Regions from separate parts of the Pectobacterium sp. A5351 genome, predicted to be linked through region 1. Evidence: predicted binding sites of a transcription regulator. Region 1 holds the regulator's gene; the other holds the start of a gene.
The links. The regulator PurR, encoded in region 1, represses purine synthesis genes. The targets are predictions, from matches to a motif close to CANGCAAACGTTTGCNTG.

Region 1 (3,699 bases):
TGCGCCGCATACTCCGCATTCTGCGCCAAAGAAAAACACTGTTGAAGAAACCAATAAGAAAAGCCGTCAAACAAAAGGTAATGCGAAATCACCGACACCGATCAAAAGCAAAAAACCAGAACCCAGCGTAGCTAACACGAAAACCAAACCCCGCAGCGCGAACAAACCGACAGAAAAAAAGCCGTCACGGACGCAAAGCAGCACACCCGCGCTAGTGAAAAAAAATCTCAAAAAGCTAAAGCCTGAAGAAGAGAAACAGACAACCGCACAGGCCAGAGTCAAAAGCGGGCTGAAGAAAACGGCGATCAAGGGAAAAACGGAGAAAAATCCGGCCCCTACTGAAAAAGGCATGGCGCTGAGCGCGGCGCATAAAAAGCGTTATCAGCATGCCAAAACGACAGCAATGAATAAGTTGATGAGCCAGATAGGCAAGCCTTACCACTGGGGCGGCTCATCCCCCTTTACCGGATTCGACTGTAGCGGACTGGTCTATTACGCGTACAAAGATGTCGTTAAGATCCAGATTCCACGCACGGCTAACGAAATGTATCACCTGCGTGATGCCGCTCCGATTAAAAAGAGCGAACTAGAAAGTGGCGATCTGGTCTTCTTCCGCATCAATAATCGCGGCGCAGCCGATCACGTCGGGGTTTATCTGGGAGAAGGAAAATTTATCCAGTCGCCTCGTACCGGTTCAGATATTCGTATCAGCAAGCTGAATGAAGATTATTGGCAGGAGCACTACGTTGGCGCGCGTCGCGTGGTAACACCGCAGACCATTCGTTGAGAAACAGATTCAGACACGTTTTATGCAATATAAACGTGTCTGAATACCGAAAACCACACAGAGACATCGTTCGGTTAGTTCAGCACCGCAACAAAACTGAACACAATGATCATCGCCAATGCGCCAAGCGTTGTCAGCAAAGACATCTTCAGATCGGTATCCATAAATCACTCCTTATTAACGAACAAATTTTATCTGAAAGAGGAAACTGCCCTTTACAGCGAACCCATTCAGGCGGTTAAAACCACAAACAATAGGGTTATTACGATTCTTTCATAATTTTAGTGAAAAATCTCGGACCAATGCATCACTAATAGTATAAATTAGCCCTTTCCCTTTCATGATAAATCGGACACAATCCGCTGTTTATGAAAGCGCTGCGTATCGGTCGAAAAACGTCAACCCAGATCCCTTCGGTATAACATTCGGCATTCTCCTTCTGAAATCCTGTTTTTTAGCTTAGAAGAAGAACTTTAAACGTAGGCAAACGATTAACAATATACTTACGTCTGTAACAGGTAAGTTCAGGAGTCATTTTTAGATGGCAACGATTAAAGATGTGGCAAAACGTGCTGGTGTTTCCACCACAACCGTATCGCACGTGATCAATAAAACACGTTTCGTCGCCGAAGAGACTAAGGCAGCCGTCAGGGCGGCAATCAAAGAATTGCACTATTCGCCCAGCGCCGTCGCCCGCAGCCTCAAAGTTAATCACACTAAATCAATCGGTTTGCTGGCCACATCCAGCGAGGCTCCCTATTTCGCCGAGATCATCGAAGCCGTCGAAAATAGCTGCTATGCCAAAGGCTACACGCTGGTACTGTGTAATTCGCATAACGACATCGGTAAACAGCGCGCTTATCTCTCCATGCTGGCGCAAAAACGCGTCGACGGTCTCCTGGTGATGTGTGCCGAATATCCACCTGAGTTGTTGGCGATGCTGGAAGATTATCGCAGCATCCCGATGGTCGTGATGGACTGGGGACAGATGCACAGCGATTTTACCGATACGATTATCGATAACGCCTTTGAAGGCGGCTATATGGCAGGCCGCTACCTGATCGAACGCGGTCATCGGGATATCGGTGCCATCCCCGGTATTCAGGAACGCAACACCGGCAGCGGGCGCTACCTCGGCTTTTTAAAAGCGTTGAAGGAAGCAGATATCACCGTACGCGAAGAGTGGGTAGTTCAGGGCGATTTCGAGCCGGAATCCGGTTATAAAGCCATGCATCAGATTCTCGCGCAGAAACAGCGACCAACGGCCGTATTCTGTGGTGGCGATATCATGGCGATGGGTGCCATCTGCGCGGCAGACGAACTGGGTCTGCGCGTGCCGCAGGATATTTCGGTGATCGGTTATGACAACGTGCGCCACGCGCGTTTCTTTACGCCGGCGCTGACCACCATTCATCAGCCGAAAGAGCGTCTGGGGCAGTCCGCCTTCGCGATGTTGCTGGATCGCATTACCAGTAAGCGGGAAGATGCGCACGTCATTGAAGTCCATCCGACGTTAATTGAACGCCGCTCTGTGGCAGACGGCCCTTACCTCGATTATCGCCGCTAAGCGCGGCGACACGATACAGATAACTTTTTTATTCCAGCCAGTTCTCCTCTCTGCTTCAGCCAATTTTCTTGTATGCTGGCTGAAGTGGTTCTAAATTTAATACCGCGTTTCATTTTCTCTGGTGACAGCCGATACGTCGGCTGCGATAAGTGCTGCCCAGGTATGTTTTACGATACTTTTACACGTAAAAAGTTAAGGAGACATGATGGGGTTACCTTATACAGAAGAATGCGCGCCCTGGTTCCACATCGTGCAGAACATGTTGGATGTAGCAGATATCACCATCAACGGCCCCGTTCTTTTGACATCCGCGTAACCCATCCCGGCTTTTTTAAGCGTGTTCTGCGTGAAGGATCGCTGGGACTGGGAGAAAGCTACATGGACGGGTGGTGGGAATGTGAACGACTGGATATCTTTTCCCATCGTGTCCTGCTCGCGAGGTTGGAGGCGAAACTGCCCCGCCGTCTGCACGATCTCACACGGGTCGCCCTCTCCCGTATCATGAATCCGCAATCCCGTAGACGTGCTCCCTGTCCGTTCCCGCCGGATGTTCAGCTACTACCTTAACCTTTGTGCCGGAGCCTTCCGATCAAGAACCCTCCAGCTCTGGCAAGTGGTGTTCAGTCTGGATGGGGTCGACGGAGGATTACGCGTTCCACGCTGACAGAAAAGAAAAAACCGGACGAGGCTGTTCGTCCGGTTTACAAGAACAGATAACGCAGAAATTACTCTTCTTTGCTTAGGTCGCTTGCCTGCTTGCTGGCCAACACGCGCTCAACCGTATCCACTACGGCCTGTGTCTGCGGATCGATTTCAATATTGATGCGATGCCCCAGACGTTTCTGCCCCAGCGTAGTACGGTTCAACGTTTCGGGAATTAAATACACGCAGAAGCGCCCGCGAGTCACTTCCCCTACCGTCAGGCTGATACCATCAATCCCGACGAAACCTTTATGCAGCACATATTTCATCAGCGCTTCATCTGCCAGACGGAACCAAATCTGATGGTTATTCTCTGAAACCTGAATCTTCACCACTTCCGCCGTACACATGATGTGACCCGACATGACGTGTCCACCGATCTCGTCACCGAATTTTGCGGCACGCTCAATATTCACGACATCGCCTTCATGAATATCGCCCAGATTCGTTAATCGCAGCGTTTCCTTCATGAGATCAAAACTGACACGATCGCCGTCAATAGCGGTTACCGTCAGACAGCAACCGTTGTGCGCCACCGAAGCACCGGGCACAAGCCCTGGCAACAGGTCGGGCGGGAGTTGGACAACGTGGATGCGAAAGTTAGATTTTTCTTCAATCGACACCACCGACGCAGTGCCCTGAA
Region 2 (3,699 bases), 1.2 Mb from region 1:
GTTAATGACCATCGGGTAAATCGTGTGCTCGTGCGTTTTCACGCGTTCGCTCAGGCTTTCTTCGGTGTCGTCACTAAATACAGGCACCTTCGCTTGCAGAATCAGCGGACCGCCATCCAGCTCATCCGTGACAAAATGTACGGAAGTCCCATGTTCCCGATCGCCATTTTCCAGCGCCTTGCGGTGCGTATGCAAACCGGGATACTTAGGTAGCAGAGAAGGGTGAATGTTCAGCATTTTGCCAGCAAACTGGGCAACAAATTCTGGGCTAAGAATCCGCATGTAGCCTGCTAAGATCACCAACGCCGGCTCATATTGCTCAATGTCGTTTGCCAGTGCCGCATCAAATGCAGCACGGTCGGCAAAGTCTTCAGGGTTCAGGACGCACGTAGGAATATCCGCATTCTGTGCGCGTTCTAGCCCGTACGCCTCCGCATTATTACTGAATACGGCAGCGATCTTTCCTTTGAGGCGTCCGTTCTTACAGGCGTCAATCAACGCCTGTAAGTTACTTCCATGACCTGAAATCAGCACAACGATGTTTTTCATCAGTTAATAACCACTGCGTCTCCGGCATCGGTTTGAGTAATGACGCCGATTTTCCATGCGTTTTCGCCGCTGCTGTTGAGTAATGCAACGGCCTCGTCTGCCTGTTCGGCTGGCAGTGCGATGATCATACCAACACCGCAGTTAAAAGTACGATACATTTCATGGCGGCTGACATTCCCAGCCTGTTGCAGCCAGTTGAACACCGCAGGCCATTGCCAGCTGGATTCGTCGATAGTTGCCTGCATACCTTCTGGCAGAACGCGTGGGATATTTTCCCAGAAGCCGCCGCCGGTCAGGTGAGAAATCGCATGAACGTCCACTTTCTCAATCAGGGACAGGATTGATTTCACGTAGATTTTGGTCGGTGCCAGCAGGTGGTCGGCCAGCGGTTTGCCTTTCAGCTCGAACTGCTCTGGATCGGTTTTGCTGACTTCAAGCACTTTGCGTACCAGAGAATAGCCATTTGAGTGTGGGCCGCTGGACGCGAGGGCCACCAGAACATCACCGTTCTGGACTTTGCTGCCGTCGATGATTTCTGATTTTTCTACCACACCGACGCAGAAGCCAGCCACGTCGTAGTCTTCGCCGTGGTACATGCCCGGCATTTCGGCGGTTTCGCCACCGACCAGCGCACAGCCTGATTGTTTACAGCCTTCTGCGATACCGGTAATGACGCTGGCAGCGGTATCGACATCCAGTTTGCCCGTAGCGTAATAGTCGAGGAAGAACAGCGGCTCAGCACCCTGAACCACCAGATCGTTCACGCACATCGCAACCAGATCGATACCAATGGTATCGTGGCGTTTCAGATCCATCGCCAGGCGCAGTTTGGTGCCGACTCCGTCAGTGCCGGAAACCAGAATCGGTTCGCGGTATTTTTGCGGTAAGGCGCACAAGGCACCGAAACCACCCAATCCACCCATAACTTCCGGGCGACGAGTCTGTTTCACTACACCTTTGATACGGTCTACCAATGCATTACCCGCATCGATATCCACGCCTGCGTCTTTATAGCTGAGAGAGGTTTTGTCGGTCACTGCTGAGTCCCCACGAAGGTTACGGGTCGTATTCAGAAAACACGGTATTGAGAAAACATACTGTGGTAAAAATAGTGCGCGATAATTCTAACAGTGTAGGCAATCGTTTGCGAGTGATGAGTCATCGGCGGGCTATTTTTCGTTAACGGCAACAATTTCTCTTCTCGGTTGATCTGGATCAGGCTTAATCGTATGGTGCTAAGCAAAAAAGGCGGTATAATCCCGCGATTTTTTTTACGACGGGCTCTTGTGCCCGCCGCCCTGCGGGCCGCCGCAAGCGGTGTTTAAAAACGCGCTTGGCGTTTTTGTCCGTCCACTAGCCGATGGGGAGATAAAGATGAAGATCGTCGAGGTGAAACACCCACTCGTCAAACACAAACTGGGTTTGATGCGAGAGAACGATATTAGCACGAAGCGTTTTCGTGAGCTGGCTTCCGAAGTGGGAAGTTTGCTGACTTATGAAGCCACCGCCGATCTGGTCACTGAGAAGGTCACCATTGATGGCTGGTGCGGTCCGGTTGAAGTCGATCAGATCAAAGGCAAGAAAATTACCGTCGTACCGATTCTGCGTGCAGGGTTGGGGATGATGGAAGGCGTGCTGGAAAATGTCCCTAGCGCGCGCATCAGCGTTGTCGGCATCTACCGTGATGAAGAAACGCTGGAGCCTGTTCCTTATTTCCAGAAGCTGGTGTCCAATATCGAAGAGCGCATGGCGCTGGTGGTTGACCCCATGCTGGCGACCGGCGGCTCAATGATCGCGACGATCGATCTGCTGAAAAAAGCAGGCTGCCACAGCATTAAGGTGCTGGTGTTGGTCGCGGCGCCAGAAGGGATTGCCGCACTGGAAAAAGCTCACCCGGATATCGAGCTTTACACGGCATCCATCGATAAAGGCCTCAACGAGCAGGGTTACATCATGCCGGGCCTGGGCGATGCGGGCGATAAAATATTTGGTACGAAATAACAGGTAAGCCGACTTATTAGTCGGCTTTTTTTTGGCGGGAACCTAAGTATTTCCTATGGTTCTCCACTGCCTGTGTTAGACCATAGTCGGTTTTTTATTACATCAGTAGCCAACATTCTCCTGCTTCATCACTGCGGTGGGGCGGGGTAAGTCTGGCTGCCATAAGAAGACACATAAATAACAACACTACAGAGGATATTGAAGATGACTCGTCGCGCCATCGGGGTAAGTGAACGACCGCCCTTGTTACAAACCATCCCGTTGAGTTTCCAGCATCTGTTTGCGATGTTTGGCGCTACCGTTCTGGTACCCATTCTGTTCAAGATCAATCCGGCAACCGTACTGTTATTCAACGGTGTCGGTACGCTGCTGTATTTATTTATTTGTAAGGGAAAAATCCCGGCCTATCTGGGATCGAGCTTCGCGTTCATTTCTCCGGTTTTATTGTTGCTGCCGCTGGGATACGAAGTCGCGCTGGGTGGTTTCATTATGTGCGGCGTGTTGTTCTGTCTGGTGGCGCTGATTGTTAAAAAAGCCGGGACTGGCTGGCTGAATGTGCTGTTCCCTCCTGCGGCGATGGGGGCGATTGTTGCGGTTATCGGCCTTGAACTGGCCGGTGTGGCGGCGGGAATGGCCGGGCTGCTGCCTGCCGATGGCGCTTCTGTCGATTCCACTGCGGTGACGATTTCACTGGCGACGCTGGCGATCACCATTCTGGGATCGGTGCTGTTTCGTGGTTTCCTGGCGATCATTCCGATTCTGATTGGGGTGCTGGCAGGCTATGCGCTGTCGTTCGCGCTGGGCGTGGTGGATTTGACTCCGATTCGTGAAGCTCACTGGTTCGCGATGCCGACATTCTATACGCCGCGCTTTGAGTGGTTTGCCATTCTGGCGATTCTGCCTGCGGCGCTGGTGGTGATTGCAGAACATGTCGGCCATCTGGTGGTGACGGCGAATATCGTGAAGAAAGACCTGATGCGTGAACCGGGGCTGCACCGCTCCATGTTCGCCAACGGCATTTCTACCGTGCTGTCTGGCTTCTTTGGCTCCACGCCGAACACGACCTACGGCGAAAACATCGGCGTGCTGGCGATTACCAAAGTGTACAGCACCTGGGTGATCGGCGGTGCAGCAATCCTCGCGATCCTG

Region 2: a site for PurR is predicted at 1,683-1,700, ahead of purM (phosphoribosylformylglycinamidine cyclo-ligase). Genes of this name have one in related genera too.

The regions. Positions count from the first base shown of each region.
Region 1 covers NZ_CP116477.1:1,910,166-1,913,864, reverse strand. The annotation lists gene O1Q74_RS09115 (C40 family peptidase) at 1-787, shown strand, start outside; gene cydH (cytochrome bd-I oxidase subunit CydH) at 862-951, opposite strand; gene purR (HTH-type transcriptional repressor PurR) at 1,329-2,354, shown strand; partial or broken gene O1Q74_RS09100 (cyclopropane-fatty-acyl-phospholipid synthase) at 2,560-2,882, shown strand; gene O1Q74_RS09095 (riboflavin synthase subunit alpha) at 3,080-3,699, opposite strand, start outside.
Region 2 covers NZ_CP116477.1:3,086,280-3,089,978, reverse strand. The annotation lists gene purN (phosphoribosylglycinamide formyltransferase) at 1-549, opposite strand, end outside; gene purM (phosphoribosylformylglycinamidine cyclo-ligase) at 549-1,586, opposite strand; gene upp (uracil phosphoribosyltransferase) at 1,924-2,550, shown strand; gene uraA (uracil permease) at 2,755-3,699, shown strand, end outside.